DNA from 2 places in the Streptomyces sp. NPDC107581 genome. Region 2 is predicted to be linked to the other one. Evidence: riboswitches for the same ligand, from Rfam matches in the RefSeq annotation. Region 2 holds a riboswitch; the other holds the start of a gene.
What was found. A riboswitch is a leader RNA that binds a small molecule or an ion and turns the genes downstream of it on or off. The one in region 2 is predicted to bind cobalamin.
Positions count from the first base shown of each region.

Region 1: linked by a shared signal. The riboswitch ahead of ACZ7P3_RS16560 (cobalamin biosynthesis protein) and the one ahead of ACZ7P3_RS36985 (prenyltransferase/squalene oxidase repeat-containing protein) in region 2 are both predicted to bind cobalamin.

Region 1 covers NZ_JBVKBH010000006.1:72,064-87,888, reverse strand. Annotated here, with positions in the region: gene cbiE (precorrin-6y C5,15-methyltransferase (decarboxylating) subunit CbiE) at 1-425, opposite strand, end outside; gene cobM (precorrin-4 C(11)-methyltransferase) at 422-1,240, opposite strand; gene ACZ7P3_RS16595 (ZIP family metal transporter) at 1,359-2,090, shown strand; gene cobI (precorrin-2 C(20)-methyltransferase) at 2,105-2,854, opposite strand; gene ACZ7P3_RS16585 (cobyrinate a,c-diamide synthase) at 2,851-4,416, opposite strand; gene cobO (cob(I)yrinic acid a,c-diamide adenosyltransferase) at 4,410-5,009, opposite strand; gene ACZ7P3_RS16575 (putative cobaltochelatase) at 5,009-7,012, opposite strand; gene cobN (cobaltochelatase subunit CobN) at 7,009-10,677, opposite strand; gene ACZ7P3_RS16565 (cobyric acid synthase) at 10,674-12,182, opposite strand; gene ACZ7P3_RS16560 (cobalamin biosynthesis protein) at 12,179-13,123, opposite strand; cobalamin riboswitch at 13,225-13,367, opposite strand; gene ACZ7P3_RS16555 (hypothetical protein) at 13,912-14,139, opposite strand; gene ACZ7P3_RS16550 (inorganic phosphate transporter) at 14,174-15,439, opposite strand; gene ACZ7P3_RS16545 (lysozyme) at 15,567-15,825, opposite strand, start outside.
Region 2 covers NZ_JBVKBH010000020.1:24,738-40,562, reverse strand. Annotated here, with positions in the region: gene ACZ7P3_RS37005 (superoxide dismutase) at 1-647, shown strand, start outside; gene ACZ7P3_RS37000 (DUF4430 domain-containing protein) at 1,468-1,956, shown strand; gene ACZ7P3_RS36995 (cobalamin-binding protein) at 1,970-2,890, opposite strand; gene ACZ7P3_RS36990 (prenyltransferase/squalene oxidase repeat-containing protein) at 2,941-4,350, opposite strand; cobalamin riboswitch at 4,637-4,772, shown strand; gene ACZ7P3_RS36985 (prenyltransferase/squalene oxidase repeat-containing protein) at 4,893-7,634, shown strand; gene ACZ7P3_RS36980 (hypothetical protein) at 7,631-8,584, shown strand; gene ACZ7P3_RS36975 (energy-coupling factor transporter transmembrane component T) at 8,581-9,741, shown strand; gene ACZ7P3_RS36970 (ABC transporter ATP-binding protein) at 9,738-11,384, shown strand; gene ACZ7P3_RS36965 (ECF transporter S component) at 11,381-12,205, shown strand; gene ACZ7P3_RS36960 (helix-turn-helix domain-containing protein) at 12,399-13,154, opposite strand; gene ACZ7P3_RS36955 (ATP-binding cassette domain-containing protein) at 13,273-15,075, shown strand; gene ACZ7P3_RS36950 (ABC transporter ATP-binding protein) at 15,072-15,825, shown strand, end outside.

The sequences.
Region 1 (15,825 bases), on a different contig from region 2:
CCGGTCAGCACGGCCGCCTTCGGGTGCGCCCGGCACACGTTGACGGCCGTGTGCAGGTCACGCCCGTGCGCACTGACCACCACCGCGTCGTCCCAGGGCAGCCCGAGCCGCGCGAACGCGGTGGCCACGGAGGACACCCCGGGCCGCACGTCCAGCCGTCCGGCCCCGAACCGCTCGGCCAGCACCCGCACGATCCCGAAGAACCCCGGATCCCCGGAGGCCAGCACGAGGACCGGCTGCTCCTTGCCGACGTACTCGCCGATCGCGTCCAGGGCGGGCGCCAGCGGCCCGAGCACGATCCGCTCCACGCCCTCGGGCAGCCGTACGGCGTCCAGATGGCGCCGCCCGCCGACCACCAGGGCGGCACCGGCGAGGACGTCCGCGGGGACCGGCGTCCCCGTCCCCGTACCGACGACCGTGATCAACTGTTCGCACCCCGTTCGCGCAGCGCCCGCCGTGCCTCGGGGTCGGCCTTGCGGTACCCGTGGAAGTGGCCGGGGTGGTACAGGTGCGAACGCGTCCCATGGGCGTCCAGCGCCGGGCCGACCAGGAAGAGCGTGTGCTTCCAGAGCCTGTGCTCCTTGACCGTCTCCTCCAGCGTGCCGATCGTGCACTTCACGACCAGCTCCTCCGGCCAGGTCGCCTGGTAGGCGACGACCACGGGGGTGTCCGTCGGGTAGCCGCCCTCCAGCAGCTCCCGCACCAGCTGGCCGCTGCGCGCCGCCGACAGGAAGATCGCCATGGTGGTGCCGTGCCGGGCGAACTCGCGCACCTCCTCGCCGGGCGGCATCGGCGTCTTGCCGCCGCCCAGCCGGGTGAGGATCACGGACTGGGCGACCTCGGGGACGGTCAGCTCGCGCTGCGCGAGCGCGGCGACGGCGGAGAAGGACGAGACGCCCGGTACGACCTCCGTCCCGATCCCGAGCTCGGCGCACCGGTCCAGCTGCTCCTGCGTGCCGCCCCACAGCGCCGGGTCGCCGGAGTGGATCCGCGCGACCTTCAGGCCGTCCGCCCCGGCCCGCCGGTACACGGCGACGACGTCCTCCAGGGACATGGCCGCCGAGTCCAGGATCTCCGCGTCCTCGCGCGCGTGCTCCAGGACCTCCGCCTGGACCAGGCTCGCGGCCCAGATCACCACGTCGGCCTCCGCGATGGCGCGCGCCGCGCGGAACGTCAGCAGGTCGGCGGCGCCGGGGCCGGCACCGACGAACGTCACCTTGCCGGTGGGGGCATCGGCCATGGGAAGGGGTCCTCTCGTACGGAAACTCAGGGCGGAAGCGGGCGGAATGTCAGGGTCTGGGGGAGTGCGGACAGCGCCGGATGTGCGCGAAGGCGCTTCCATCGGATAGCAAGGGCCTATGGCGGTCTTTGTCGCGCTCGGCGCGTTCCTGATGACGCTGGCCGGCGGCTGGACGGCACAGCGTGTGACCGACCGCCGCCATCTCGTCCTGGGACTGGCCGGCGGTCTGATGCTCGGCGTGGTCGGCCTGGATCTGCTGCCGGAGGCGCTGCACGCGGCCGACCGCGAGATCTTCGGCGTACCCGCGGCCCTGCTGCTGTTCGTGGCCGGCTTCCTGCTGGCCCATCTGGTCGAACGCACGCTGGCCGCGCGCCAGGCCGCCCACGGCGGTGACGAGCACAACCACCGGGCGCCCGAGGTGGGCCTGACGGCCGCCGCCGCGATGGTCGGCCACAGCGCGATGGACGGCGTGGCGATCGGCGCGGCCTTCCAGGTGGGCGGCGGCATGGGCACCTCCGTCGCGCTCGCCGTGATCGCTCACGACTTCGCCGACGGTTTCAACACCTTCACCCTCACGAGCCTGTACGGCAACGCGCGCCGCCGCGCGATAGGCATGCTGGTGGCCGACGCCTGCGCGCCCCTGGCCGGCGCCGTGTCGACCGTCTTCTTCCACATCCCGGAACCGGTGCTCGGCGGCTATCTCGGCCTCTTCGGCGGCGTACTGCTCTACCTCGCCGCCGCCGAGATCCTTCCCGAGGCCCACCATGAGCACCCGGCCCGCTCCACGCTGCTGTGCACGGTGGCGGGCGCGGCCTTCATCTGGCTGGTGGTCGGCATCTCCGGCGGCTGACCGCACCGGCGGTCTCACAGCTTCCCGCCCCGCCCGCCGTCGCGCCGCGGCGGCGCGATCAGCGTCGAGAGGTACGGCAGCGGCTCCCCGTCCAGCTCGGCGGCCGGCCGCACCGACTCCTCCGGCAGCCCGAGCGCAGAACCCCACACGGCGTCCCCGATCCGCCCGGTCTCCCGCAGCGCCTCGGCGACCTCGGCGGCCTGCCGCCCGAACTTGTACGCCACGACGGTCCCCGGCCCGGCCAGCGCCTCCTTCAGCACCGTGGAACCCGCCGTCACCGGCACCAGCGTCAGCGGCTCGGTGCCCTCCGTGAGCACGGCCCCCGAGCGCGCGGCCAGATCCTGCATGGCGGTGATCCCGGGCACGGTCTCCACCGCGACACCCGGCACCAGCTCCGTGATCGTCTGCGCGAGATAGGTGAACGTCGAGTACACGTTCGGATCCCCGATGGTGGCGAAGGCGACGCACCCGTGCGCGCGCAGCAGGCCCGCGACCCGCTCGCCCGCCGCGTCCCAGGCCGCCTCCCGGCGCGCCCGGTCGCTCCGCTCGTTCAGCGCGAACACCACCCGGACGACCTTCTCCGCGGGCACGTAGTGCAGCACGGTCGCCTCGGCCCGGCCCGGCTCCCCGCCGTCCTTCCCGTCGGATCCGGCCATCACGGGTACGACGACGACATCGGCCGCGCGCAGCGCGTTGACCCCCTTGACGGTCACCAGTTCCGGGTCACCGGGACCGACCCCGACACCGATCAGCCTGCTGCTCATGACGTCCGGCACCTCTCCACGAACCGACGGGCCACACCGGGCTCGGACGCCCAGTGCGTGTGCAGATAACTCGCGTGCACGCCCTGCTGTACAAAACCTTCGACCCGCCGGACCGGGGCGCGCACGCCCCAGGCGGGAGCCGCACCGGCGCCGGGCTCGACGACCGTGCGATGGAACTCGTGCCCGCGCATCCGCGTGCCAGCGGCGGCCAGCACACTGTCCCCGACGGCCACCGCGTCCCGGTAGCCCAGGGTGAGCCGTTCCGTCATCCGCGCGGTGGCGTCCAGGACGCCGCACAGGGGCCGCCCGTCCAGCTCCCGGCAGAGGTAGAGCAGCCCGGCACACTCCGCGGCCACGGGGGCACCGCTGAGGGCCAGCTCGGCGACGGCCCTGCGCAGCGGTTCGTTGGCGGACAGCTCGGCGGCGTACACCTCGGGGAAACCGCCCCCGATGACCAGCCCGGCCGTCGCTTCGGGCAGTCGCTCGTCCCGGAGCGGATCGAAGGTGACCACGTCGGCACCGGCGGCGGCGAGCAGCTCGGTCTGCTCGGCGTAGGAGAAGGTGAAGGCGGCCCCACCGGCAACCGCGACAACGGGCCGGCCGGTCCCGCCCGACAGAGCCGACGGCTGAGCCGCACGTCCGCCTGTCCCACCCGACAGAGCCGTACGTCCGCCCGTCCCGGCTGTGCCGGCTTCCTTCCCGGCCTGCTTGTCGTCCGACCGAGCCGCATCTCTGTCCGACCGACCCGTACCTGCGTCCGACCGAGCCGGGCCCGCCGGCTTCTCGGCCGGCTTCTCTGCCGACCGAGTCGGGTGGAGGGTCGGCGGGGCAGGGGTCCAGGGGGCGGAGCCCCCTGGTACGGGGCCGGCAGCACGGGCAAGTGCCTCCAGCGCAGCCAAGTCGCAACCCCGCGCCACCTGCTCACCCATCGCGGCAACGGCCCCGACCGCAGCGGAGTGCCGCTCGGCCACCGGCACCAGCCCCAGATGCCGGGACGGCGTGTCCACCTGGGCCACCCGCCGCAGCACACCCAGCACCGGCACCCCGGAGGCATCCAGCGCCTCCCGCAGCATCGACTCGTGCCGGTCGGAGCCGACCTTGTTCAGGATCACGCCCCCGACCCGCACCTGCGGATCCCAGGACGCGAACCCGTGCACCAGCGCCGCCACCGACCGCGACTGCGACGACGCGTCCACGACCAGCACCACCGGCGCCCCCAACAACTTGGCGACATGGGCCGTGGACGCGAGTTCCCCCTCGCCCGCGGCCCCGTCGTACAGCCCCATCACGCCCTCGACGACCGCGAGGTCGCACCCCCGAGCCCCGTGCAGGAACAGCGGAGCGACCAGCTCCGGCCCGCACAGGTACGCGTCCAGGTTGCGGCCGACCCGCCCGGTCGCGAGCGCGTGATACCCGGGGTCGATGTAGTCCGGGCCCACCTTGTGCGGGGACACGGCGAGCCCCCGCGCGGCGAACGCGGCCATCAGCCCCGTGGCGACGGTGGTCTTGCCGCTGCCGGAGGACGGCGCGGCAATGACCAGCCGGGGGACGGAACTCACCACTCGATGCCCTTCTGGCCCTTCTGCCCCGCGTCCATGGGGTGCTTGACCTTGGACATGTCGGTGACCAGGTCGGCGAAGTCCACCAGCTTCCCGGGCGCGTTCCGCCCGGTGATCACCACATGCTGGGTGCCGGGCCGGTTCCGCAGCACCTCCACGACCTCGTCCGTGTCCACCCAACCCCAGTGCATGGGGTACGCGAACTCGTCCAGCACGTACAGCCGGTACGTCTCGGCCGCCAGGTCCCGCTTGACCTGCTCCCAGCCCTCCCGGGCCTTGTCCTCGTTGTCCATCTGGGCATCCCGCTGGACCCAGGACCAGCCCTCGCCCATCTTGTGCCAGTCGACGGTCCCGCCCTCGCCACAGGCGCCGAGCACGCGCAGCGCGTTCTCCTCGCCGACCTTCCACTTCGCCGACTTGACGAACTGGAACACCCCGATCGGCCAGCCCTGGTTCCAGGCGCGCAGCGCAAGACCGAACGCGGCCGTCGACTTGCCCTTGCCGATGCCCGTGTGGACGACGACCAGCGGCCGGTTGCGCCGCTGCCGGGTCGTCAGCCCGTCCTCCGGAATCACACTCGGCTGTCCCTGCGGCATTACGCGGCCCTCCTCGAAGTCCCCTGCACGTCCCTGACCAGGCCGGCGATCGAATCGGCCCGCAGCTCGTCCAGCGTGACGGCGGTACCGCCCAGCTCACCCGCGAGCTGCCCGGCGAGCCCGAGCCGCACCGGCCCCGACTCGCAGTCCACGACCACGGACGCGACCTGCTCGGCCGCGAACAGCCGCGCCGCACGCCCCGCCAGCGCGACCGGCTCCGGGCCGCCCGTCGCCCGCCCGTCGGTCACCACCACGACCAGTGCCCGCCGCGCCGGATCCCGCAGCCGCTCCACGCGCAGCACCTCGTGCGCCTTGAGCAGCCCGGCCGCCAGCGGGGTACGACCCCCCGTCGGCAGCGACTCCAGCCGGACCGCCGCCGCGTCCACGGACGAGGTCGGCGGCAGGGCGACATCCGCCGAGGCGCCCCGGAACGTCACCAGCCCCACCTTGTCGCGCCGCTGATAGGCGTCGAGGAGCAGGGACAGGACGGCACCTTTGACGGCGCTCATCCGCTGTCGCGCCGCCATCGAACCGGAGGCGTCGACCACGAACAGCACGAGGTTCCCCTCGCGCCCCTCCCGCGTCGCCTGCCGCAGATCGTCCCGGCGCAGCACCAGCCCCCGCCCGGACCGCCCGCGCGAGCGCTGGTGTGGGGCGGCGGCCTGCATGGTCGCCGCCAGGTGCAGCTTGGTCAGCGTGCCCCGGGGCCGCCGGGCCCCGGTCGTCCGCCCGTGCTCGGTCCGCGCCCGCGAGCGCCGCCCGGCGGCACCCTCACCGAGGCCCGGCACGCTCAGCACCTTCGTACGGAACGGCTCGGCGGCCCGTGCGGCCGGCTGCTCCTGCGCGCCGGCGGTCTGCGGCTCCCCGCCCTCACCGGCCTCGGGCCGTGCGGCGGAGCCGCCGTCGTCCTGCGGGCCGTCGTCGGGCGCGGGCTGCCCGCCGCCGCCACCGGGCCCGTCGGGGTCCGGATCGTCGTCGCCGTTCCCGTCGTCCCCGGAGAACTGCTCCAGCGTCTCGTCCAGCTTGTCCTCGTCGAGCCCCGGCGCGTCGAACGGATTGCGCCGCCGCCGGTGCGGCAGCGCGAGCAGCGCGGCCTGCCGCACGTCCTCGGCGAGCACATCGGTGCGGTCCGCCCAGGCGGCCAGCGCGGTGGCGGTACGCGCCATCACGATGTCGGCGCGCATCCCGTCCACCTCGAAGGCCGCACAGGTCGCCGCGATCTGGCGCAGCGCCCCGTCGCCCAGCCGCACCTGCGGCAGCAGCTCCCGCGCCGCCACGATCCGTCGGCGTACGGCGGCCTCCTCCTCGGCCCACCGTGCGGCGAAGCCGGCCGGGTCGTCGTCGTAGGCCAGCCTGCGCCGTACGACCTCCACCCGCAGGTCGGGCTCCCGCGAGGCCGCGACCTCCACGGTCAGCCCGAACCGGTCGAGCAGCTGCGGCCGCAGCTCCCCCTCTTCGGGGTTCATGGTGCCGACGAGCAGGAAGCGGGCCGCGTGCCGCACCGACACACCCTCGCGCTCGACGTAGGACGCGCCCATCGCCGCCGCGTCCAGCAGTAGATCGACCAGGTGGTCGTGGAGGAGGTTGACCTCGTCCACGTACAGGATCCCGCGGTGCGCGTCGGCCAGCAGGCCGGGCTCGAACGCCTTCACGCCCTCGGCGAGCGCCCGCTCGATGTCCAGGGCGCCGACCAGCCGGTCCTCGGAGGCGCCGACGGGCAGCTCGACCATCCGCGCGGGCCGCGGCCCACCGGCCCCGGCCTCGTGCGGCCCGTCCGGGCAGGACGCGTCCGGCGCCGCCGGGTCACAGGAGAAACGGCATCCGGGAACCACGGACACCTGGGGCAGCAGCGCCGAAAGGGCGCGTACCGCCGTCGACTTGGCGGTGCCCTTCTCGCCGCGCACCAGCACACCGCCGACCGCCGGCGAGACGGCGTTCAGCAGCAGCGCGAGCCGCAGGTCGTCCTGGCCGACGACGGCCGTGAACGGAAACGGGGTACTCACTTCTCCTCGCCCTCCAAGTCGCCTTCGAGCTCCAGATAGGTGGCGCGCAGCCGCTCCAGCGTCTCCGCGTCCGGCTCGGCCCACAGCCCGCGGTCCGCCGCCTCCAGGAGCCGCTCGGTGATGCCCCGCAGGGCCCACGGGTTGGACTTCTTCATGAAGTCCCGGTTCTCCGGGTCGAAGACGTACTCCGCGCTGAGCTTCTCGTACATCCAGTCGTCGACCACGCCCGCCGTGGCGTCGTAGCCGAACAGGTAGTCCACGGTCGCCGCCATCTCGAAGGCGCCCTTGTACCCGTGCCGGCGCATGGCCGCCATCCAGCGCGGGTTGACCACACGGGCACGGAAGACCCGGTGCGTCTCCTCGCCCAGCGTGCGGGTCTTCACCTGGTCCGGCACGGCGCTGTCACCCACGTACGCCTCGGGGCTGGCGCCGGTCAGATGGCGCACCATGGCGACCATGCCGCCGTGGTACTGGAAGTAGTCGTCGGCGTCGACCAGGTCGTGCTCGCGGGTGTCGACGTTCTTCGCCGCCACCGCGATCCGCCGGAACGCGGTCTCCATGTCCCCGCGCGCCGCCCGCCCGTCCAGCCCGCGCCCGTACGCGTACCCGCCCCACACCGCGTACACCTCGGCGAGGTCGGCGTCGGAGCGCCAGTTGCGGGCGTCGATCAGCGGCAGCAGACCGGCGCCGTACGCCCCCGGCTTCGAGCCGAAGACACGGGCCGTCGCGCGCCGCCGGTCACCGTGCTCGGCGGTGTCCTCGTCGGCGTGCGCCTTCACGAAGTTCTGCCCGGCCGGCTCGTCCAGCTCGGCCACCGCCCGCACCGCGTCGTCGATCAGCCCGACCACGTGCGGGAACGCGTCCCGGAAGAAGCCGGAGATGCGGACCGTGACGTCGATGCGCGGCCGCCCCAGCTCCGCCGGGGGGATCACCTCGAAGCCCGTCACCCGGCGCGAGGCGTCGTCCCACACCGGGCGGCAGCCCAGCAGCGCCAGGATCTCGGCGATGTCGTCGCCCTGGGTGCGCATCGCCGATGTGCCCCACACCGTCAGCCCGACCGACCGCGGGTACTCCCCGGTGTCCTGCAGATACCGCTGCACGAGCGAGTCGGCGAGCGACTGGCCGACCTCCCAGCTCAGCCGGGAGGGGATGGCCTTGGGGTCGACCGAGTAGAAGTTCCGGCCGGTCGGCAGCACGTTGACCAGACCGCGGGTCGGTGAACCGGACGGGCCCGCCGGGACGTAACCGCCGTTCAGCGCCTTGAGGATGTGAGCGATCTCGTCGGTGGTGCGGGCGAGCCGGGGAACCACCTCGGTGCAGGCGAACTCCAGTACGGTGACCGCGTCCGGCAGCTCGGTGCCCAGCACCTCACGGACGAGCGGCGCGCTCTCGGCGACCGCCCAGCCGCGGGCCTCCATGCCCTCCGCGATCCGCCGGCACAGGTGCTCCAGCAGGTCGATCGCGTCGGCGGCCGTGCGGGCGGGGCCCTCGGCCAGATCCGTCAGCTCGACGGGCACCTTCACCGGGGCCCCCGGCTCGGCGAGCAACTCCTTCTCCACGAGCCCGAAGTGCCCGGCCAGCGCGGCCCGCAGCCCCGGCAGCGCGTTCGCCTGCCCGCCCCACACCTGCGAGGCGCGCAGCACGGCCAGGACCAGGTTCACCCGCGGCTCGGCCTCCGGCCCGCCGCCGAGGATGTGCAGGCCGTCCCGGATCTGCACGTCCTTGATCTCGCACAGATAGCCGTCGATGTGCATGACGAACTGGTCGAAGTCGTCGTCGCCCGGCTGCTCGTCCACGTGCAGGTCGTGGTGCAGCTCGGCGGCCTTGACCAGCGTCCAGATCTGCGCCCGTACGGCCGGCGCCTTCGTCGGGTCCAGGTCGGAGACGAGCGCGTACTCGTCCAGCAGCTGCTCCAGCTTGGCCAGGTCCCCGTAGGTGTCGGCGCGCGCCATCGGCGGCACCAGGTGGTCGACCACCGTGGCGTGCCCGCGCCGCTTGGCCTGGGTGCCCTCGCCGGGGTCGTTGACGATGAACGGGTAGACGAGGGGGAGGTCGCCGAGGACGGCGTCCGGGGCGCAGACCCTGGACAGGCCGAGGCCCTTGCCCGGCAGCCACTCCATCGTGCCGTGCTTGCCCATGTGCACGATCGCGTCCGCGCCGAAGCCCCCCTCCGACGGTGCGGCCGCCAGCCAGCGGTAGGCCGCCATGTAGTGGTGGGAGGGCGGCATGTCGGGGTCGTGGTAGATCGCGATCGGGTTCTCGCCGAAGCCGCGCGGCGGCTGGATCATCACGACGACGTTCCCGAACTGCAGGGAGGCGAGGACGATGTCGTCGCCGTCCACGTACAGGCTGCCCGGCGGCTCGCCCCACGCCTGGAGCATGGCGTCCCGCAGCTCGGGGTCGAGCCGGTCGAACCAGGCCCGGTAGTCGGCCAGCGGCACCCGCGCGGGCGCCACGCGCAGCTGCTCCTCGGTGAGCCACTCGACGTCGTGCCCGCCGGCCCCGATCAGCCGGTGGATCAGCTCGTCGCCGTTGTCGGGGTACTCGGTGAGGCCGTAGCCGGCTTCCCTGAGGGCGTCCAGGACCCGCACCGCCGACGCGGGCGTGTCCAGGCCCACCGCGTTGCCGACGCGCGAGTGCTTGGTCGGGTACGCGGTGAAGACGAGCGCGAGCTTCTTGTCGGCGTTCGCCTTGTGCCGCAGCCGCGCGTGCCGTACGGCGATTCCGGCCACGCGCCCGGCCCGCTCGGGGTCGGCGGCATAGACCGGCACGTCGTCCGGACCCTGCTCCTTGAAGGAGAACGGCACCGTGATCAGGCGCCCGTCGAACTCCGGGATCGCGACCTGCATCGCCGCGTCCATGGGGGACAGGGCGGCGTCGGACTCCTCCCAGGCGCTCTTCGAGGAGGTCAGGCACAGCCCCTGCAGGACGGGCACGTCGAGGTCGGCGAGCGCCCCGATGTCCCAGGCCTCCTCGTCGCCGCCCGCCGAGGCCTCGGAGGCGTGCGTGCCGCCGGCGGCGAGGACGGTGGCCACCAGGGCGTCGGTCCGGCCGAGGATCTCGTACAGCCCGGCGTCCGCGTCGCGCAGCGAACCGCAGTACACGGGAAGGGCGTTGGCGCCGTGCGCCTCGATCGCCTCGCACAGCGTGTCCACGAAGGCGGTGTTGCCGCTCAGCTCGTGGGCCCGGTAGAAGAGCACGCCGACGGTGGGGCGGCCCTCGACGAGGTCACGCCCGCCGTGCACCCCGAACTCCGGCATCTTCCGCGGTTCCTCGAACCCCTCGCCGGTCAGCAGCACCGTGTCGGAGAGGAACCGGGCCAGCTCGGTCAGGTTCGCGGGCCCGCCCTCGACCAGGTACTTCAGCGCCTCCGCCACGACGCCCGCCGGAACGGACGACTCGGCCATCAGCTCGGCGTCCGGCACGGCCTCGCCGCCCAGCAGCACGGTCGGGATCCCGGACGCCTTCAGCGCGGCGAGCCCGTCCTCCCAGGCACGCTTACCGCCCAGCAGCCGTACGACGGCGATACCCGAGCCCTCGATCAGACCCGGCAGTTCCCCGGCCACGTCGACCCGGGTCGGGTTGCCGATCCGGTACCCGGCGCCGGAGGCCCGGGCCGCCAGCAGATCGGTGTCGGCGGTCGACAACAACAACACTGTGCTCATGCGGGCGCTCCCGGTGGAATGAAAGGCAGTCCTTGCGGCGCGCCCGACTCGATGAGCCGCCAGAGCGCGTCCGTGTCCGCGTGCTGTTCGATCAGGTCGCCGAGCCGGTCGAGCTGCTCCTCGCGCAGCGCGGCGAAGCATGTGTCCGGGGCCGGCACGAACCGGCGGCCCGCGGCGGCCGCCACCTCGCGCAGGAAGGCCCGGCGGAAGCCGTCCGACTCCAGCGAGCCGTGCCAGTGCGTGCCCCAGGCCGGGCCGACCCGGCAGCCGTCCAGGAAGGGCTCTCCGCCCGTCACTTCGGCGACCCCGTGGTGGATCTCGTACCCCTCGACCCGCTCGCCGAGGGCTTCGCCGGTGGGCCGGGTGAGGGTCTTCTCCCGGGCGAATTTCACGCGCACCGGGAGCACCCCGAGGCCCCGGACCTGCCCGGCGCGCGACTCGACCTCGTCCTCGATGTGCTCGCCGAGGATCTGGAAGCCGCCGCAGATGCCGAGGACCGGCCGCCCCTCGGCGGCCCGGCGCACGAGCGCCTCCGCCAGGCCCCGTTCCCGCAGCCACTCCAGCGCCCGTACGGTCCCGCGCGTACCCGGGACCACCACGAGGTCGGCGTCCGCCAGCTCCTCCGGCCGGTCCACGAACCGCACCACGACGCCCGGTTCGGCGGCCAGCGCGTCCACGTCCGTGAAGTTCGACATCAGCGGGATCGCGCAGACGGCGACCCGCAGGACGTCCTCGCCGAGCGGAGGCGTCACGGCCGACTCCCGGACCGTGCCCCGCAGGGACACCCGCAGCCCGTCCTCCTCGTCGATGCCGAGCCCGTGCCGGAACGGCAGCACGCCGTAGGTGCGCCGCCCGGTGAGACCGTGCAGCATCTCCAGCCCCGGCTCCAGCAGGCCGACGTCGCCGCGGAACTTGTTCACCAGGAAGCCGGCGACCAGCTCCTGGTCCTGCGGTGAGAGCAGGGCGAGCGTCCCGAAGAAGGAGGCGAAGACGCCACCCCGGTCGATGTCGCCGACGACGAGCACGGGCAGCCGCGCGCCCCGCGCGATCCCCATGTTCACGATGTCGGTCCGCCGCAGATTGATCTCCGCGGGCGAACCGGCCCCCTCACAGATCACCGCGTCATACGTGCCCCGCAACTCGGCCAGACAGTCCAGGACCGTGCCGAGGAGCCGCTGCTGGCGCCCTCCGTGGTAGCCGCGTGCGCTCATCTCGCCCACCGGCCTGCCCAGCAGCACCACCTGGCTGCTCTGCTCACCGCCCGGCTTGAGCAGCACGGGGTTCATCAGCGCGGTCGGCTCGACGCGGCAGGCCTGGGCCTGCATCGCCTGCGCCCGGCCGATCTCGGCACCCTCCCGTGTCACGAACGAGTTGAGGGACATGTTCTGCGCCTTGAAGGGCGCGACCTTCACGCCCTGGCGCACCAGCCACCGGCAGATCCCGGCCGTCACGACGCTCTTGCCGGCGTCGGAGGTGGTGCCGGCGACGAGGAGACCACCGTTCACTTCCCACGTCCCTTCACGAGTCGGCGCGCGGCGAGGGTGACGCCGAGCGCGAGCAGGCCGACGCGGCGGGAGAGCCGTACGGCCCGGTCGATGTCGGTGACCCGGACGGCCCGCCCGGTGTCCCCGTTGAGGACGGGCCGGTGCTCGACGCGCCCGCCGTAGGAGAGCGTCCCGCCCAGCCGCACGCCGAGCGCGCCCGCGAACGAGGCTTCGACGGGCCCGGCGTTGGGGCTCGGGTGCTTGCGGGCGTCGGCCTGCCAGGCGCGCAGGGCGCCGCGGGGGTCGGGTCCGGCCGCGGCGGCGAGTACGGCGGTCAGCCGCGCCCCCGGCCAGCCGGCCACGTCGTCGAGGCGGGCCGAGGCCCAGCCGTAGCGCCGGAAGCGGGCCGACCTGTGCCCCACCATCGCATCCAGGGTGTTGACGGCCCGGAACCCGAGCAGCCCCGGCACCCCGCCGCCCGCACCCCACACCAGCGCGCCCACCACGGCGTCGGAGGTGTTCTCGGCGACCGACTCCACGACGGCGCGGGCGATCCCGTCCGCGTCCAGGGCCTGCGGATCCCGGCCGCACAGATGCGGCAGCCGCGCACGTGCCGCCTCGATGTCCCCGGCCTCCAGGGCGCGCCCGACGGTCCGGGCCTCCCGGGCCAGCGAAGTACCCCCGACGACCGCCCAGGTGGCGGCGCCGGCCAGTGCGGCGGAGGCGACGGGGGAGCGGCGTACGGCCCGTTCGGCGACGGCCCCCAGGGCGACGGCGCCGCCGGCGCACACGGCGGTGTGCAGGGCGCCCCAGCCGCGGTGGTCGCGCCACAGCACGCGTTCCACGGCTGCGGCCGCGCGCCCGAACGCGGCGACCGGATGCCCGCGGCGCGGATCGCCGAGAAGGAGATCGCCGAGAAGGCCGGCGGCGGCGCCGTACGCGTACGAGCGATCGGCACCCATCGGCTCAGCCGGCCGTGAGGTCAGGGGCGGGCCTGGTACTGGTCCTCGATCGGCAGCCGAGCATGGCGATATGTGTCCTCACTCAGGGTGTCCACGCCCTGGTCCGACGAGACCGGCGGTGAGAGTTCCTGGCTCCCGGGGTGTTCTTCCCCGGTGACAGTGGCGGGACCGCGCCGGATTCGCACCGGCTTCCTCTTCTGCCGCCGTACATGGCGTGGGCAGTCCACCACGCACTCGGAAGAGCCGTCAACTTGCCTTTGACCAGGGACGGCGGACTGTGCTGAGCCCCACATCGGCAGCGCGCCCGACCGCGCCGGAGGACCGGATTGCGGTGAATTCCCCTCCTCTCGGGCGGCGTTCGCGCATCCCTCCGGTACCCACGGACCGTGAGGATCAGCAAGAGGGCGTACGTCTCATACGGGATGGAACGGACGCGGGAGGAGACACGAGGAGACGCGAGGCGGCGCACGCGGGCGAGATGCCGCTGGACGACGGCCAGGTCGTCCAACTGGGGGGCGGGCGAGGGCCCGCCGGAGCGCAGTGGGTCTCGCGCGAGCGCGGCGGGCCTCTCGCGGGAGCGCAGTGGGTCTCGCGGGGCGGCGCGACGGCGGAGGCCGCCCCGGACACACGGCGACCGCCCTGCCGGGTCGCCCACTGGGGGCTCGGCAGGGCGGTCCGGGACCGTCCGGCCCGCGCGGACGCGGACCTTTCGAAGGTCAGGCCTCGGTGACGATCAAGAGGTCGGGCCTCGGTCACGCAAGAGGTCGGGCCTCGGTCACGATCACAGGTCAGGCCTTGGCCACGATCAGATAGAACCCGTACGCCACCGCGGCCGCACAGGTCGCGAAGCACACATAGGCACCGGTCACCGCCAGCGCGGCGGAGTCGCCCTGCGCGGCGGCCTTCTCGCGCCGCGCCAGGCCGTTGACGCCGAGGGTGAACAGGGCCACCAGGCCCACCGTGAACACGAGGCTGACGCCGAAGACGGAGCCGAGGGCCGCCCAGTCGATCTTCATGGGGATGCTTCCTTCAGGTACCGGGTGCTCGGGGTCAGACGGCGGCGGCCGGCGGGGCCGGCTCGGTGGCGGCGGCGGGAGCCGGGACGGCGGCGGCCGGAGCCGGGATGGTGGCCGTCAGGTCCTCGGTGACGACGCCCGCGGGGGGCGGGGTCACCGCGGCGATGGCGGTGGTCACCACGCCGGCCGGCTCGGCGTCGTCAGCGGGCACGACGCTGGTGTGGTCGACGACCTCGCGGCGGGAGAACTTCCAGATCGCGGCGCTGGCGCCGACGAGGAAGACGGCGACGACCGCGGTGCCCCAGTCGCCGAGGTCCGTGACGGACTCGGCGCCCGCGCCGACCAGCGCGGCGGCCGGGAGGGTGAGCACCCAGGCGACGACCATGCGGGTCGCGGTGGACCAGCGGACCACACCGCCCTTGCGGCCGAGGCCCGCGCCCATCACCGAGCCGGAGACGACATGGGTGGTGGAGAGGGAGAAGCCGAGGTGCGAGGAGGCCAGGATGGCCGTGGCCGCGCTGGTCTGGGCGGCGAAGCCCTGTCGCGGCTCCAGGTCGGTCAGGCCCTTGCCCATGGTGCGGATGATGCGCCAGCCGCCGATGTAGGTGCCGAGCGCGATGGCCATGCCGGCGGAGAGGATGACCCAGGTGGGAGGGTTGGAGCCGGGGGCGATCGCACCGCCCGCGATCAGCGCGAGGGTGATGATGCCCATCGTCTTCTGCGCGTCGTTGGTGCCGTGGGCGAGGGAGACCAGGCCGGCGGAGGCGATCTGCCCGGCGCGGTAGCCCTTGCGGGTGGCCTCGCCCTCGGCGCCCCGGCCGATGCCGTAGGAGAACCGGGTGGCGAGCAGTGCCGCGAGACCGGCCACGACCGGGGCGGCGACCGCCGGGAGCAGCACCTTGGTGATCAGGACGTCACCGTGGACGGCGCCGAGGCCCGCGGAGGCGACGGTGGCGCCGATCAGTCCGCCCATCAGGGCGTGCGAGGAACTGGAGGGCAGGCCCACGAGCCAGGTCACCAGGTTCCAGAGGATCGCGCCGACCAGGGCGGCGAAGATGACCTCGGGCCGGATGCCGTTCTCGTCGACGAGTCCCTTGGAGATCGTGTTGGCGACCTCCACGGAGAGGAAGGCGCCCACAAGGTTGAGGGCGGCGGACATGGCCACCGCGACCTTGGGCTTGAGCGCACCGGTCGAGATGGTCGTGGCCATCGCGTTGGCGGTGTCGTGAAAACCGTTCGTGAAATCAAACGCGAGTGCGGTCACCACCACAATCGCGAGGATCAGCGAGAAGTTTTCCATTTACCCAGGCAATCATTCGAGGTCATTGGCTGTTGGACCGTAGGCAACCTGGATGAACGGAAGGTGAACTGGAGCGGGCGCCAGGGTTTCTATGGGAGGGGTCCCGGATTTTGCCCGGATCTGCCCCCTAGGCGCCCCTTGGCCACCGGCCTTGCGCGAAGGCCCGCAGCCGCCTCGGCGGCCCGTGGAAGAGATTCTGGTCACCCGTGCGGCTGCCCTCGGCGGTGTACTGCCACAAGGTCCAGGAGGACCAGCCGCCCGGCAGCGGTCCCGGGCTCCGTGTGCCGTGCCGGGCGATCCACAGGGGATGGTCCGAGAAGGCGCGGCTGTCGCCGGTGCAGGCCCTCCACCACTGGGCGGTGGTGTAGATGACCGGCCGCCGGCCG
Region 2 (15,825 bases):
TGGCGCTCTACACGCTCCCGGAACTTCCCTACGACTACTCGGCGCTCGCCCCGGTCATCAGCCCGGAGATCATCGAGCTGCACCACGACAAGCACCACGCGGCCTATGTGAAGGGCGCCAACGACACGGTCGAGCAGCTCGCCGAGGCGCGGGACAAGGAGTCGTGGGGCTCGATCAACGGGCTGGAAAAGAGCCTGGCCTTCCACCTCTCCGGGCACATCCTGCACAGCATCTACTGGCAGAACATGACCGGTCCGAAGGACGGCGGCGGCGAGCCGCTGGCCCAGGACGGTGTCGGCGACCTGGCCGACGCGATCACCGAGTCCTTCGGTTCGTTCGCCGGCTTCAAGGCGCAGCTGACCAAGGCGGCGGCCACCACCCAGGGTTCGGGCTGGGGCGTGCTCGCCTACGAGCCGCTCAGCGGCCGCCTGATCGTGGAGCAGGTCTACGACCACCAGGGCAACATCGGCCAGGGCTCGACCCCCGTCCTGGTCTTCGACGCCTGGGAGCACGCCTTCTACCTCCAGTACAAGAACCAGAAGGTGGACTTCATCGAGGCGATGTGGGCCGTCGTCAACTGGCAGGACGTGGCCAAGCGCTACGCCGCCGCGAAGGAGCGCGGCGACAGCCTGCTCCTGCGCCCCTGACGACGGGGTCGCACGGATGTCCTGCTCGTGACCGTCTTCTCACCCTTCACCAGCAGGCAGCGCCGGAGGGTTCCCGCGAGCAGCGCGCCCGCGGGAGCCCTTTCGGCGACTTCGACCTGGACGCCCGGCGCGACTGGCTGGAGCTGTTCCCCTTCTTCACGACCCGCCGCCCGGACGCCTACGCTCCGCTCGGCGCACGTCCCTGGGTCCGCCCGACCACCGTCGGGCTTCCTCGGACGGTGGTCTGTGGCCGGGGCCTCTCGGCCGGGCAGGCGATTCCGGCGTGGCGGACCATTGCGGGGCCACCGATGTGACCGCCCGGTTGCGACCCCCGAGATCCGGGTCGCCCGTCCGCTCGCCGCAGGCACCACAGCCCTTCCAAAGAGGGCCGGGCCGTCGGTATCGGGTCACATGACGAGCTTCTCGCCCGCTGCACGCAATACCGGCGACTGCTCAGCAGATCGCCCCAACCAGCCGTAGACTGAACGCCGTTCGCATCTGGCGGGCGGCCGTGACCGTCGCGCGGGAGTGGACGGGCGGCACAACAACCGCATAGGCACGTGACTGGGGGAAGCCGGTGGGAGTCCGGCGCTGACCTGCAACCGTGTGCGGCCTTGGCGGGCCGCGAGTCGGAGTACCCGGAGCGTGCCGAGAAATGCTTCCCACTGTCATGGTCTGCAGCGCGAAGCCGAGAGCCTGATCCGAGTAGCCGGGTTCGGTGCGTCCAACATCCCGGAGGGGGAAGCCGCGCCTGCCGAGGGTGCCGGTCCGTTCGCTCGGCGACGGGCCGCGGGCCGCCCACCTCAGGAAGGCTTCACCAGTGCACCGCACATCCGCACGCCGTACCATGATCGCCACGACGGCTCTCGGCCTGGCTCTCGCCTCCGCCCCGGCCGTCGCTCACGCCCAGAGCATGCCCCGTACGAACGCTCCCATCCGGGTGAGCCTGACGGTCCAGGGACCGGACGGACTCCTCTTCAAGGGCAGCATAAGAACGCGCGGCCATGAGGTCACCACGGTCACGGGCGGCACCCACAGATGCGACGGCACCAACGGGGGAGCCAACCCCTCCGCCGTACCGACGCCTACGGCCGCCCTCGACGACGCGGCCCGCAAGCGGCACTTCACCTGGGACGGCACCTGGTACGCGTCGTTCGACGACTACTCGGTCGACACCATCAAGAAGGTCAGCGGCGGGGGCAGCGCCTACTGGAACATCTCCGTCAACGGCACGTCCACCCCCGTGGGCGGCTGCCAGTTCAAGCTGAACGCCGGGGACAAGGTGGCGTTCACCTGGACGGCCTTCTGATTCCGGTGTGCCGTCACCGGCCGGGGAGCGGTCGTGCCTCGGCCGGTGACACCGCCTCTGCGGTCCGCACGCCGTGCAGGACATGGGCGAGTACCTCCGCCCCACGCACCACCCGTGGTCCCGGGCGGTTGAAGTAGGCCGGTCCGTCCAGCACCCAGACCCGGCCGGACCGGACGGCGGGCAGGTCCGTCCAGCCTGGGAGTCTCGTGAGCAACTCGCTCTCGCGCAAGGTGCGTTCGGGCGGAAAGCCGCACGGCAGGACGAGGACCACGTCCGGCCGTGCGGCCCGCACCGCCTCCCAGGCCATCGGCTCGGTGTGCTCGCCGGGTGCGGCGAGGAGAGGCTCGCCCCCGGCCGTCGTGATCTGCTCGGGCACCCAGTGCCCTGCGGGCCACAACGGGTCGAGCCACTCGATCGCCACGACCCGGGGCCGGTCACGGCCGGTGACCGCCGCGCGGACGCGGTCGAGACGAGCGCACAGCTCGGCCCGGCGCCGCCGGGCGCGCTCGGGCACGCCGAGCAGCTCCCCGACCGTCACCAGGCAGTCCAGTACGTCGTCGAGCGTGTGCGGCTCCAGGCTGAGGACCTTGGTCTGCGCGTTCAGCAGCCGCACCGTGCTGCTGACCTTCTCGTAGGACACCGCGCACACGTCGCACAGATCCTGGGTGAGCACGACGTCCGGACGCAGCGACGCCAGCGCCTCGGTGTCGAGCGTGTACAGCGACGACCCGGAGTGCGCCGAACCGCCGACCGCGTCGGAGATCTCCCGGCTGGTGAGCACGTCCTGGTCCAGATCCGCCCCGGTCACCACCGGTACGGACGCCACCTCGCGCGGTGGCCAGTCGCACTCGTGAGTGCGACCGGCCAGCTGCGCGGTCAGTCCGAGCTCGGCGATGATGTCGGTGGCGGCGGGCAGCAGCGAGACGATGCGCATACCCCGACTCTAGGACCCGCCGCGGGGCGGGTCCCGGAGCGGCATCGCCGTCAGACGCCCCAGCGCACGGCGATCGTGTCGCCGACGTTCACGACCTTGCCCCGCGTCGCGGAGGCGAAGGACGAGCCGTCGACGCTGACCTTCCAGGTGTTGGAGCCGCTGTTGGCCTTGCCGTTGACAGCCGTGATGACGCCCGAGCCTGAGGACGGGTTCACACTCGTGACACAGCCCGACGGGGTGGCGGCGGTCTTGGCCGCGTCGAGGACGGCACCGAGCGTGGTCGTCGTACCGGTCGGCGTGAGTGCGACGGAGCACACCTTCAGGTTGCCGGAGCCGTCGTCCACGGTGAGTGCCAGTTTCGTCGCCGTACCGGAGGTGAGGGAGGACTGGCTGACCCACTGCGGGGCGCCCGGCGTCGTCGGGACGGGCGGGGTCGCGGTGAAGCCGCCGCCCGCCACGGCCCGCAGACCGTCGATCGACGAGTACGCCGTCGGCGAGGTGTCGGTGGGCAGGTACTTGAAGCCGCCGCCCGGGTTGAACTGCTGGGCGATGAGGAAGTCCACCGGCGTCTTGCCGTCCGCGGTGAGGAAGTCACCGGCCTGCGGGTCGATTCCGCAGGCGTTCAGACCCGAGACCGCCCAGCCGTTGGAGTCGGTGTTGGCGCCGAACATGGCGTCGAAGGCGCCGGTGTCCGATACGAGCTTGCCCTTCAGGAAGTTCTTCGCCTGCACGATGTCGGTGTCGGTGTTCGGCACCCCGGACACGCAGAGCGCGGCCATGGCGGCACCGGTCATGTCGATGTCACTGCCGGCGCCCAGCTGGCTCGGGTTGCCTTCGGCCTTGCTGTAGTTCCAGCCGCCGTCGTTGTGCTGGTTGGCCCGGAGACGGGTGATGATCGAGTTGCGCAGCGCCTGCGGGATGCGGGTCTGCCCCGCCTGGGTCTTCGCGCCGTTCAGGGCGAGCGCGGCGAAGACGGTGCCGTTGAAGTTGGACGACGGGCCGAAGTAGCCGGGCTCGGAGGTCTGCCAGTAGCTGTAGATGTCCGCGACCAGGTTGCGGGAGGCGGAGACACGGGACGGGTCGATGCCGGCGGCGTAGGCGTTGAGCGTGGCACGCTCGTAGTCGGTGACCAGGGGACTGGAGGACGGCCAGCCGCTGGTGGACAGCAGGTTGCGGTAGACGGTTCTCGCGTTCTTGCTGGTGTCTCCGCCGGGCGTGACGTCGACGGCGGCGGTTCCGGCCGAGGCGAGCGCGCTGAACGCCCACTCGTTGGACAGCCCGGAACCGGCGTACGACCCGTCGGCGGCCTGAAGCGACTTGAGGTAGGTGACGCCGTTCGTCTTCGACGTGGCGATCTGTGCCGGGGTGGAGGTGGCCGCCGCGGGCAGCGTGGTCAGCGCGAATGCGCCGAGGGCGGCGGAAGCGACGAGGACGGATCGTCGGGACGGATGACGGGACATGGCCTGCTCCTGGAATGAGGGGGCGTCGGCCGGACCCATGTCCACCTTCACCGGGGCGGCGGGACGTGGCCGCCGCCCGGAACGCGTGGACCGGCTTCCAAAGGTGTCTCACCGCTTGGGCATTCGGGCTCGGGCCGGCCCCCTGCCGTCCCACACCGCTGCGCGTCAGCCCCGGACTCCCACCGGGTTCCCCCACTCGGCAGTCCGGGACGGTACCTGACGTGCAACCCGGCCGCCAGCGCTCGGTCGGTCACCCGTCGCGGCACCCTGGGCCCGTCTTGACGCTTCCTGTGAAGCGTGTTCAAATCCCGCTGATAGGCGACAAGTTCCAGGGGAAGCCGGTCGAAGTCCGGCGCTGACCCGCAACCGTAGGCCCGGCTCCGCGCCGGGCGAGCCGGAATGCCTGGAACATGATCATCAGTAACAGCCGCCGTCGCGGACTACGGCGTGGTGCGACCAGCTTCCGGCTGCCGGGCTCTCCCCGTCCTCCGGAGGCCCTCTGCCACGTCCGCGCACGCGCCGGCAGGCACGAGGGGGCTGCGGTGGGGACCGAGAGACGAAGAGACGGACGGGCGGGCACAGGTCCGAGACGCCTGACGGCGCTGGTGGCGGCGTGGCTCATGGCGCTGGCGGCGGGTGTGGCCTTCCTCACCAGCACGACGGCGTCCGCGGCCGGGCCGATCGGCGACTGCACGGCCACCAAGGGTGCCGTCGTGGCCGTCGACTTCGGGTCCTTCGGCGGCAAGGTCGAGCGGGGCTGCGACACCACCCCGACCACCGGCTTCGACCTCCTTCACACCGGCGGCTTCACCACCGCCGGAACCAAGCACGACGGCGACGCCTTCATCTGCCGCATCGGCCTCGCCACCTTCAACTCCGGTACCCAGTACCCGACTCCGGACAAGGAAGCCTGCGACGCCACCCCGCAGGCCAGTGCCTACTGGTCCTACTGGATCGCCTCACCCGGCGAGGACCACTGGACATACAGTCCGTACGGCGCACAGTCCCGCAAGCTGAAGAACGGCGACGTGGACGCCTGGGTGTACGGCGGCACGAAGCCGGACGGCTCCGGCGGGGAGCCCAGGTTCAGCCCCGACGACGTGCGGGTCGGCACGGTCTCCCTCACCGCGGCCACGACCTGGCTCACCGGGAAACTGGCCGACGGCACGCGGATCGTCGACGACGGCGCCAGCACCCCCGACTATCCGCTCACCCTCGACACGGCCTACGCCCTCGCCGCCGTCCATGGCCAGGGCACCCCGCTGTACAAGATCACCGACTACCTCGCGGCGCACGCGGACGACTACATCTACGCGGCCGGCAAGGACCAGGGCCCCGACGCCGGGGCCAACGCCCGGCTCGCCCTGCTCGCCGAGATCACCAAGGCCGATCCGCACAAGTTCGGCGGCCACGACCTCCTCGCCGACCTGACCTCCAACGTCTGCGCGGAGGGATCCGACCCGGACAAGACTCCGGGCTGCACCGCGAAGGGTGACTTCAAGAACGCCGGTGTCGCCGAGCAGCAGGCGCTGGCCGTGCTCGCCCTGCTGCGTGGCGGGGTGACGCCGCCGGCCGCGACCGTCGACCGGCTGACCCAGCTCCGGTGCGAGGACGGCGGGACCACCAGCCTTCTCATCCAGCCCGGCGAATCATGCAGCGGCGAAACCGTCATCACCGCGTTCGTCGCCCTCGTGCTGCACAGGGCCGGCGGCCACGACGACGCAGTGACCGGGGCGCGTACCTTCCTGACCAAGGAGCAGCTCGCGGACGGCTCTTTCCCTGCCGACCCGACCGCCACCAACGGCAGCGTCGAGGCGACCGCCTATGCTGCCCAGGCCCTGCGTGCGCTCGGCGACACCGACCGCGCGGACACCGCCGTCGACTGGCTGTCCCGGCAGCAGCTCAAGGACGGCGGCTTCGGCTTCGAGGGCGGCGACACCGCCCCCGCCCTCTACCCGACTCCGCGAGCCGTCCTGGCCGGTGCCGGCACCAGCCTCGTCACCCTGACGGCCAAGGACGCGCGTCCCACGAAACCGCCCACGGACCCCACCGATCCCACCGGCACCCCCACCACCCCCGCCCCGGGTACCGGACCCGACCTGAAAAAGGGCGTCACCTACCTCACCAAGGCGGCGAACCTCAAGAGCGGCAAGTACTACGACGACGGGCTCGGCACGGGCCGCGCCGACTTCGGCCTGACCATCGACGGTGCCTACGCGCTCGCCGCCACCGGCCTGAACAACGCCAAGCTGCGGAGCGTCGTCGACTTCCTCGACCACGCCGGCCGGGACGGCGCGGGCCGCACCGTCAACGACTGGACCGGCATCGGCACCGTCTACGCCGGTGGCGGTTCGATCGGCAAGACGGCGCTGCTCGCCGAGGCCGTCGGGCGCGACCCGCGCGACTTCGCCGGGCACGACCTCATCGCAGCGCTGAAGAAGGCGGTCTGCACCAAGCCCAGCACCGCGCCGGACCGCTCCTGCGCGGCCAAGGGCGCCTACACCTACGCCCCGTCCGTGTTCTCCCAGGCCCTGGCCGTCATGGCCCAGCTGCGGGCGGGTGACAAGACGGCGGCCGCTCAGCCGGTCGCCTATCTGGAGAGCCTCCAGCGGAGTTCAGGTGCCTGGCCGAGCCTGATCCCCGCCACGAACGACTCCGACGTCGACTCGACCGCCATCGCCGCCATGGCTCTCGACCTGGCGGGCGGTGCCAAGGCGGACAAGGCCGTGGACAGGGCGCTGGCATGGATGGCGTCCAGGCAACTGTCCGACGGTGGATTCCCGGGAGCGGCGGGCGACTCCGTCAACTCGGCCGCACTCGCCGTGCAGGGCCTGTCCCTCGACGCGGGGAAGTACACCGCGCAGATCGCCAAGGCCCGTAAATTCCTCGCCGCACAGCAGAACGCCGACGGCGGGTTCCGGGTTGCCAAGGAAGGCCAGCCCGGCTCCGACCTGCGCGCCTCCACCCAGGCCGTGGGTGGAGCCACCGGCATCTCCTTCGGCAAGCTGAAGCGCAGCCTGACCAGCACCTCCCCGCAGCCCACGCCGAGCCCCAGCGGCAGTGCCCCCGACATCATCACCACGGGCGACACCGGCGGCAGCGGCAACACCGGCGGCTCGGGTGACGGCGGGACCGTCGCGGACGGCGGCGGTGGGGGCGGTGTCCTCGCCTCCACCGGTGCCCAGGTGGGCACCCTCGCCGGGATCGCCGCGCTGCTGGTGCTCGCCGGCTGGCGCACGGTGGTCGTCGCGCGGCGTCGTGCGGGCACGGGAGGCGGACGATGAGTCCCGTGAGCTTCCGCGCGGTGGCCACGGCTCTCGGTGCGACCACGGCCGCACGCCGGCTCCGCGTACTGGCAGCGCTCTGCCTGCCGGTCGCCGTCGTCGCCGCGACCGGCACCCCGGCCGCGGCCGACCCGCAGCCGATGGGCCGCTGCACGACGACCTCGGGCGCCGTGCTCGCCGTCGACTTCAGTCACTGGGGCGGCCCGATCCTGCGCTCCTGCGGTACGACCCCGACCACCGGGTACGAACTGCTCAACCAGGGCGGCTGGCGCACGACCGGCACCGGGCACGACGGACCGGCCTTCATCTGCCGTATCGGCTACAGCGGTTACCAGAGCGGCAAGCAGTATCCGACCGCAGCGCAGGACGACTGCGTGCTCACGCCGCCCGCCTCCGCGTACTGGTCGTACTGGCACGCCGACCCAGGGGCCAGGGACTGGACGTACAGCCAGCTCGGGGCGATGCTCTACAAGCCCAAGCCCGGCAGCGTCGACCTGTGGATCTTCGGCGGCACGAACGTCGAGGGAACCAAGGGCCGGCCCACGATCTCCCCGGACCAGCTGCGGGCTCACAACACCAAGCCACAGGGCGATGCGGGCCGGCCCGCCTCCACCCACAAGGCACCCTCGCTGCCGCCCGACGTGGACACCGGCCCGGCCCCCGAGCGGCACACGACCGCACCTTCCCGGTCCGCCGCGGCCGAACCGAAGAAGAAGCCGAAGGCGGGCAAGTCCGCAAGCCCGACTGCGTCACCCACGCCCACTGCCACCGCGAGCAGCCCGGCAGCGGCGGCATCCGGCACCGGCACCAGGGTGGTCGACGCCGCCCCGGCCGCCGAGGCCAAGCACGACGCCGGTTCGATCGTCCCCGTGGCGACGGGCGCCGGTCTCGTGGTGCTGATCGGCGGGGCGGCGGCGTTCGTGGCGTACCGCCGCCGTCGTACCGAGTGACCGCGGTGGCCCGCACGACAGTCGAGGCGTCCCCGGCCGCCGCGGTCCCCGACCGCGGCGGCCGGCGCCTGCCGCGAACCCTGCACCCCGTGGCCTGGTGGGTGTGGGCGCTCGCCCTCGCCACCGCCGTCAGCCGCACCGACAACCCGGTGCTGCTCTTCCTCGTCCTCGCCGTTCTCGGCTACGTCGTCACGGCCCGGCGCACCGAGGCGCCCTGGGCACGCGGCTTCAAGTACTACCTGTTCCTGGCCCTGACGGTGGTGACGATCCGCGTTGCCTTCCGCGCGGTGTTCGCCACCGGCATCACCCCGCACGACCACTTCCTCTTCTCCCTCCCGCACATCCCCACCCCCGACTGGTACGCGGGCATCAAGATCGGCGGGCCGGTGTCGCTGGAGGCGCTGCTGTCCGCCGCGACCGACGGACTGCGGCTGGCCTGCATGCTGTGCTGCATCGGCGCCGCCAACACCCTCGCCAATCCCAAGCGGGCCCTGCGGGTGCTTCCCGGTGCCCTGTACGAGCTGGGGGTCGCCGTCACCGTCGCGATCAGCGTGGCGCCGCAGCTCGTGCAGAGCGTGCAACGCGTCGCCCGGGCGAAGAAGCTGCGGGCCGGGCGGACGAAGGGCATGAAGGCGCTGCGCGGCATCGTGGTCCCGGTCCTGGAGGACGCCCTGGAACGGTCCCTGCGGCTGGCCGCTGCCATGGACTCCCGCGGCTACGGCCGGGCGGGCACGGCCACCCGCCGCTCCCGCCGGGCCACCGGTGCGCTGATGCTGCTGGGCATGTGCGGCCTGTGCGCCGGGGCGTACGGGCTGCTCGACGCCACCGCGCCCGCCTTCCTGGGCCTGCCCGCGATGGCGTGCGGGGCCGTGCTGTGCGTGGCGGGACTGCGGCTGGGAGGCCGGCGTGTCACCCGCACCACCTACCGCCCCGACCTCTGGCGCCTGCCGGAGTGGGCCGTGGCCGGCAGCGGAGTGCTGTCAGCCGTGCTGCTCTTCAGCAACCTCGGCTACGACCCGGCCCAGCTCAACCCCACCTTCTACCCGCTGACCTGGCCCGGCCTGCCGCTCGTCCCGACCGCCGCGATCCTCCTCGCCGGCACGGCCGGCTTCCTCGCACCTCCGCCCAGCCCTGTCCAGAGAGCCGACACCCCGTGATCACCTTCGACCAGGTCACCGTCCAGTACGAGGACGCGCCCGAACCCGCCCTGCGCGACATCGACCTCACGGTGGAGGAGGGCGAACTCTGCCTCGTCGTCGGGCACACGGGCGTGGGCAAGTCCACGCTCCTGGGCGCGGTCAACGGGCTGGTGCCGCACTTCACCGGCGGCACCCTGTACGGCCGGGTCACGGTCGACGGCCGCGACACCGCCCACCATCCGCCCCGGGAACTCGCCGACGTCGTCGGCGTGGTCGGCCAGGACCCGATCGACGGGTTCGTCACCGACACGGTGGAGGAGGAACTGGCCTACGCCATGGAGCAGTTGGCGATCCCGGCGGCGACCATGCGCAAGCGCGTCGAGGAGACCCTCGACCTGCTCGGCCTCGCCGACCTCCGCCACCGGGCCCTGCACGAACTCTCCGGCGGGCAGCAGCAGCGCGTCGCCATCGGCTCCGTCCTCACCGCCCATCCCCGCGTCCTGGTCCTGGACGAACCCACCTCGGCACTGGACCCCACGGCGGCCGAGGAGGTCCTCGCCGCCGTCACCCGGCTCGTGCACGACCTCGGTGTCACTGTCCTCATGGCCGAGCACCGCCTCGAACGCGTCGTCCAGTACGCCGACCGCGTCATCCACCTGCCCGGCGACGGCCGCGCCCGCATCGGCGCTCCGTCCGAAATCCTCCGTACCTCCACGATCGCACCGCCGATCGTGGAGCTGGGCCGGGTCGCGAACTGGTCTCCGCTGCCGCTGTCCATCCGCGACGCCCGCCGTGCCGCCGCGCCGCTGCGTACCAGGCTCGCGGGCCGTGCCCCGGCCCCCGTCAGGCCACCGGTCCCGGAGGGCGAACGGACCCGGCTGCTCGCCGCACGCGGCATCACGGTCACTTATCGGGGTGTCGCGGCCGTACGCGCAGTGGACCTCGATCTGCACGCGGGCGAGGTCACCGCGCTGATGGGCCGCAACGGCTCCGGAAAGTCCTCCCTCCTGTGGGCCCTGCAGGGGTCCGGACCACGCAAGGCCGGATCGGTGAAGATGTCCGGCGGCCGTGGTGGCACCGATCCGCACACCGTGCCCGCGGCCGAGGCGCGCCGACTCGTGGGCCTGGTCCCGCAGACCCCCGCCGACCTGCTCTACCTGGAGACGGTGAAGGAGGAACTCGACCAGGCGGACGCCGAGTCGGGCACCAGGCTGAAGGCGCGCGACCTTCTCGACCGGCTCGCGCCCGGTATCGACGACGCCACCCACCCGCGCGACCTGTCGGAGGGCCAGAAGCTCGCGCTCGTCCTCGCCATCCAGTTGTCCGCCGCGCCCCAGGTCCTCCTCCTGGACGAACCGACCCGGGGCCTGGACTACCGGGCCAAGACGGCGCTGATGGACATCGTGGACGCTCTCGCCGCGGAGGGACGGGCGGTTGTGATCTCCACCCATGACGTCGAGTTCGCGGCCCGTGCAGCCGACCGGGTGGTCGTCATGGCCGAGGGGGACGTCGTGGCCGACGGCCCGACCACCGAGGTCATCATCTCCTCGCCGACCTTCGCCCCGCAGACCGCGAAGATCCTCTCCCCGCTGCCGTTCCTCACGGTCAAGCAGGCCGCGCAGGCACTGGCCGCCGACGACGAAGAGGGGACACGCCCGTGAGCGCGCGCATCGGCAGCGCGATCCGGCTGACCCCGCGTGCCGGCGTGGTCGTGGCGCTCGCCGCGTTCCTCGGACTCGTCGCGTTCTTCTGGCCGTTCGTGGTCGCGCCGGGCAAGTTCGGTTCCAACTACGCACCACCGCTGATCTTCGGCGTCCTGCTGGTCCTGGTGCTGTGCGTGGTGCTGTCGGAGATCGCCGAAGGCGGCATCGACTCCAAGGCGCTCGCCATGCTCGGCGTGCTCTCCGCCGTCAACGCGGCGCTGCGACCCCTCGGCGCCGGCACGGCGGGCATCGAGACGGTCTTCTTCGTGCTGGTTCTGGCGGGGCGGGTCTACGGCCCCGGCTTCGGGTTCGTGCTCGGCTGCACCTCGCTGTTCGCCTCCGCGTTGATCACCGGAGGCGTCGGGCCGTGGATGCCGTACCAGATGTTCGGCTGCGCGTTCGTGGGCATGCTCGCCGGGTTCCTTCCCCGGGCGAGCGGCCGGCGCGAGGTGGCGCTGCTGGCGGTGTACGGATCGCTCTCCGGCTATCTCTTCGGCTTCCTGCTGAACCTCTCCTTCTGGCCGTTCTCGCTCGACCCCAACAGCTCCATCGCCTACCTGCCCGGCCTGCCCTTCACCGAACAGTGGCACCGCTACGTCGCTTTCGACCTCGCCACGTCGCTGGGCTGGGACACCGGCCGGGCCGTGACCAACTTCGTGTGTGTGCTGCTGGCCGGGCCGGCGGTACTGACCACCTTCCGACGTGCCGCCCGGCGTGCCCGGTTCCGGGCGCCGGTCCGCTTCGAGGCAGCCGGGACCGCCGACTCCGACCCCTGCTGATGTGAGGCAGGCGCACCCACAGGGACGCCCGCGTGCCCTTCCGGACGCCCGTGCGCCACATCGACCACGTCGGGCCGCAGGGCGCACACCAGACGCGGCAGCCGGAGGCTGAGGACGATGAAGGACCCGGCCCGGATCCGTGGCTCATGTCGCCGATCCGCCAAGCGCGACGGGGCCGGAACGCGCCCTCGGCCTAGTCCGGCCCGCTCACCTTTCCCCGTGACCGGGCGAAGTACGCGGCGGGCGTGGACCCGGTCACCCGGCGGAACGCGGCGACGAAGGCGCTGGGCGTCGCATAGCCCACCCGCTCGGCCACCCGTCCGACCGGCCGGCCCTCGGCGAGGTGGGCAAGGGCGGCCTGGAGCCGGGCCTGGGTCCGCCACTGAGCGAACGTCATCCCCGTCTCGGCGAGGAAGAGCCGCAGCAGCGTGCGCTCGCTGGCGCCGACCGCGCGCCCCAGCTCGCCCAGCCTGCGTTGGTCCGCGGGATCGTCCAGCAACAGCGCGGCGGTCTCCCTGGCCCGCGGGTCGGCCGGCAGCGGCAGCTCGAACACGGTGGCCTCCGCCGGTCGCAGTACCTCCAGGAGCACGGCCTCGGCCTGCGCACGCACCCTGGACGGCAGTTCGCCGGCCAGGTAGCCGATCAGATGCCGGGCGAGCGGCGAGACGGCGAGCACGGTCGGCCGGGGCCAGGCCAGCGGGCAGGTCACCGGGTTCAGGTAGATGCCCTGGAGCACCGACTCCCGCAGAGCCGCGGTGGCGTGCCGGACGCCGCCCGGGATCCACAGCGCGAGGTGCGGGGGCAGGACCCAGCAGCGGTCCTGGGCGTCGACCATGACGACACCGCTGCTGGCCCAGGCGAGTTGGTGCTCGTCATGGAGGTGGTGCTGGAAGATCTGCCCCCGGACCATCTCGAACCGTTCGAGACCGATGGTCTTCTCGTGTGCCATGCCCGGCGTTCCTGCCCCTGTTCACGCGCCCCCTGCCCGCCGTCCATGACCGATGCACGACATACGGTGGCGCTCTGCTGCGTTTACGACAAAAGTAAGGTGACCCTAACGTGGCCGGGTGACCATACCCGCCTCCGCCCCTTCCCGTCGCCCCTCCGCCCGGGCTCCCCGTGCCGCCGCCCCGGCTCCGGCCGCCTCGCCGCGGGCGCTGCTGTGGTGGTCCCTGGGCAACCGCCGACGCGACCTGGTGCTGGCGTCGGTGCTGTTCAGCACGCACCAGCTGGGCGAGGCGCTGGTGCCGGTGATCGTCGGTGCCACGGTCGGCGAAGCCGTACGGTCCGGCACGCCTGCATCGACGGTCCGCTGGCTCGGCCTGCTGGCGGCGGACTTCCTCCTGCTGTCCCTGTCGTACCGCTTCGGCGCGCGGGCGGCCACGCGCGCCCGGCAGTACACGGAGCACCAGGTACGCACGGCGCTGACGCAGCGGGTGCTGCGGCCGGGCGGCGGGGTGCGGCTGGCGCCGGGCGACCTGCTCGGCCGCGCATCCGGCGACGCGGAACGGGTGGGCGCCTTCGCCGGCGCCCTCGCCACCACGGTCGCCGCGGTGGTCGTCCTGCTCGGCTCCACGGTGCTGCTGCTGCGCATCTCCCTCGGCCTCGGCGCGCTCGTCGTGGCCGGCACCGCGGGTGTCCTTCTCGCGCAGAACCGCCTCTCCCATGTGCTGCGCCGCACCAGCGGTGCCGAGCAGGCCCAGCAGGCGCGGGCCACTGCCCTGGCCGAGGAACTCGTCCGGGGGCTGCGGGTGCTCAAGGGCATCGGCGCCGAGCGCGCCGTCGCCGCCGACTACGCCCGGGTCAGCCGGGACGCCGTACGCGCGGCGCGGCGGGCCGAGTCCGCCGAGGGTGCGCTGCTCTCGGTCGGTGTCCTGCTGACCGGGCTCTACCTGACCGCCATTGCCGCGATCGGTGGCGGGCTCGCCCTGGAGGGACGGATCGGCCTGGGTCGGCTGATCGCGGTGCTCGGCCTCGCGCAGTTCGTGAACGGCCCGATGCGGGTCGTCTCCGCCACCCACGCGCGCTACGTCCGCGCCCTCGCGTCGGCCGCCCGCGTCCACGAGGTGCTCAGCACACCCCCGGCCGTACCGGAGCCGGCGGCGGCCCGTTCTCCGGCGCCCGCGCCGGTCCGTTCTCCGGTGCCGGGCGGGGAGTCGACGTTCACCACCGGAGCACGCCGGAGACCGGCCCCGTCGGGCGCCGGACCGGGGGCGCCTTCGGCCGCGCCGCCTGGCGCCATCGAGTTCCGCGGAGTGCTGTTGCCCGGCGGGATCCGGGCCAACTGGTCCGTCCCCGGCGGTCGCATGACCGGCCTCGCCTGCGCCGACCCCGCCGTCGCCGACGCCGTCGCACTGCTGCTGGCCCGCGAAGAGGATCCCGAGGACGGGCGGATCCTGCTGGACGGCACCGATCTGACGGCACTTGAGCTGGACGCGCTCAGGGCCACCGTGCTGGTCTGCCACCACGACCCCGTGCTGCTGCCCGGCACCGTCGCCGACAACCTGGCCGCCCTCACCGAGGACGCCGCCGCCGTGACCGAAGCCGCCTGGGCCTCCTTCGCCGACCAGGTCGTCCACGCCGCACGGCACGGCGCCGGCACGCCGGTCGGCGACCGCGGTGAGACCCTCTCCGGCGGCCAGCGCCAGCGCATCGCACTGGGGCGCGCGCTCGCCGCCCGGCCACCGGTGCTGGTGCTGCACGACCCCACCAACGCCGTGGACGCGGCCACGGAGGACGCCATCGCCGACCGGGTGCGGCGGGCGCGAGCCCACCGCACCACCCTCGTCATCACGAGCAGCCCGGCCTGGCTCGCACGCTGCGACCGGCTCATCCATGTGCCCTCGGCGGACCGGACGGTGACGCGGTGACGGCCCCGGCGGACACGGCACCGCTGCTTCCCGTCGCGACCGCGCGGCAGACCCGGGCGCGGTTGCGCGACGCCCTGCGCGCGCGCAGGCCGACACTGTGGGCGGCTGTCGCCGCGCTCGTCCTCGACAGCGCCCTGACCCTGGCCGGCCCGGTGGCGATCGGCCGGATCACCCAGGCCGTCGCCGACCACCGTGGCCCGAGCGCACTGGTCACTCCCGTTCTGCTCCTGACCGCCGCCGCCGTCGCCGGCGCGCTGACCGCGTGGGCCGCCACCGTACTGCTGGCGCGGGTCGTCCTGACGGTGACGGGCCGGCTGCGCGAGGACGCCGTCGTCTCGGCGCTGGCCCTGCCCGTGGACGTCGTCGAGGCGGGCGGCACCGGCGACCTGGTCGCCCGGCTCTCCGGCGACACCGAACGCGTCTCGAACGCAGCCACCGGCGCACTGGGGGACTTCGCCGGGGCGGCGCTCACCATCCTCGCCGCACTTGTCGGACTGGCCGCGCTCGACTGGCGGTTCGCCGTCGCCGGACTCCTCGCGGTGCCCCTCCAGGCGCACACCCTGCGCTGGTACCTGCGCACCTCCCGGCCTCTCTACGCGGCCGGCCGGACCGCGGAGGGACGCCGCACCTCGGCACTGCTCGGCGCCTTCACCGCGCTGCCCACCCTGCGCGCCCTGCGCCTGGGCCCGGGCCGGCACGCCGGTGTGGAGGCGGCCTCGACGGAGGCGATGTCGTACGAGTTCCGGGCGA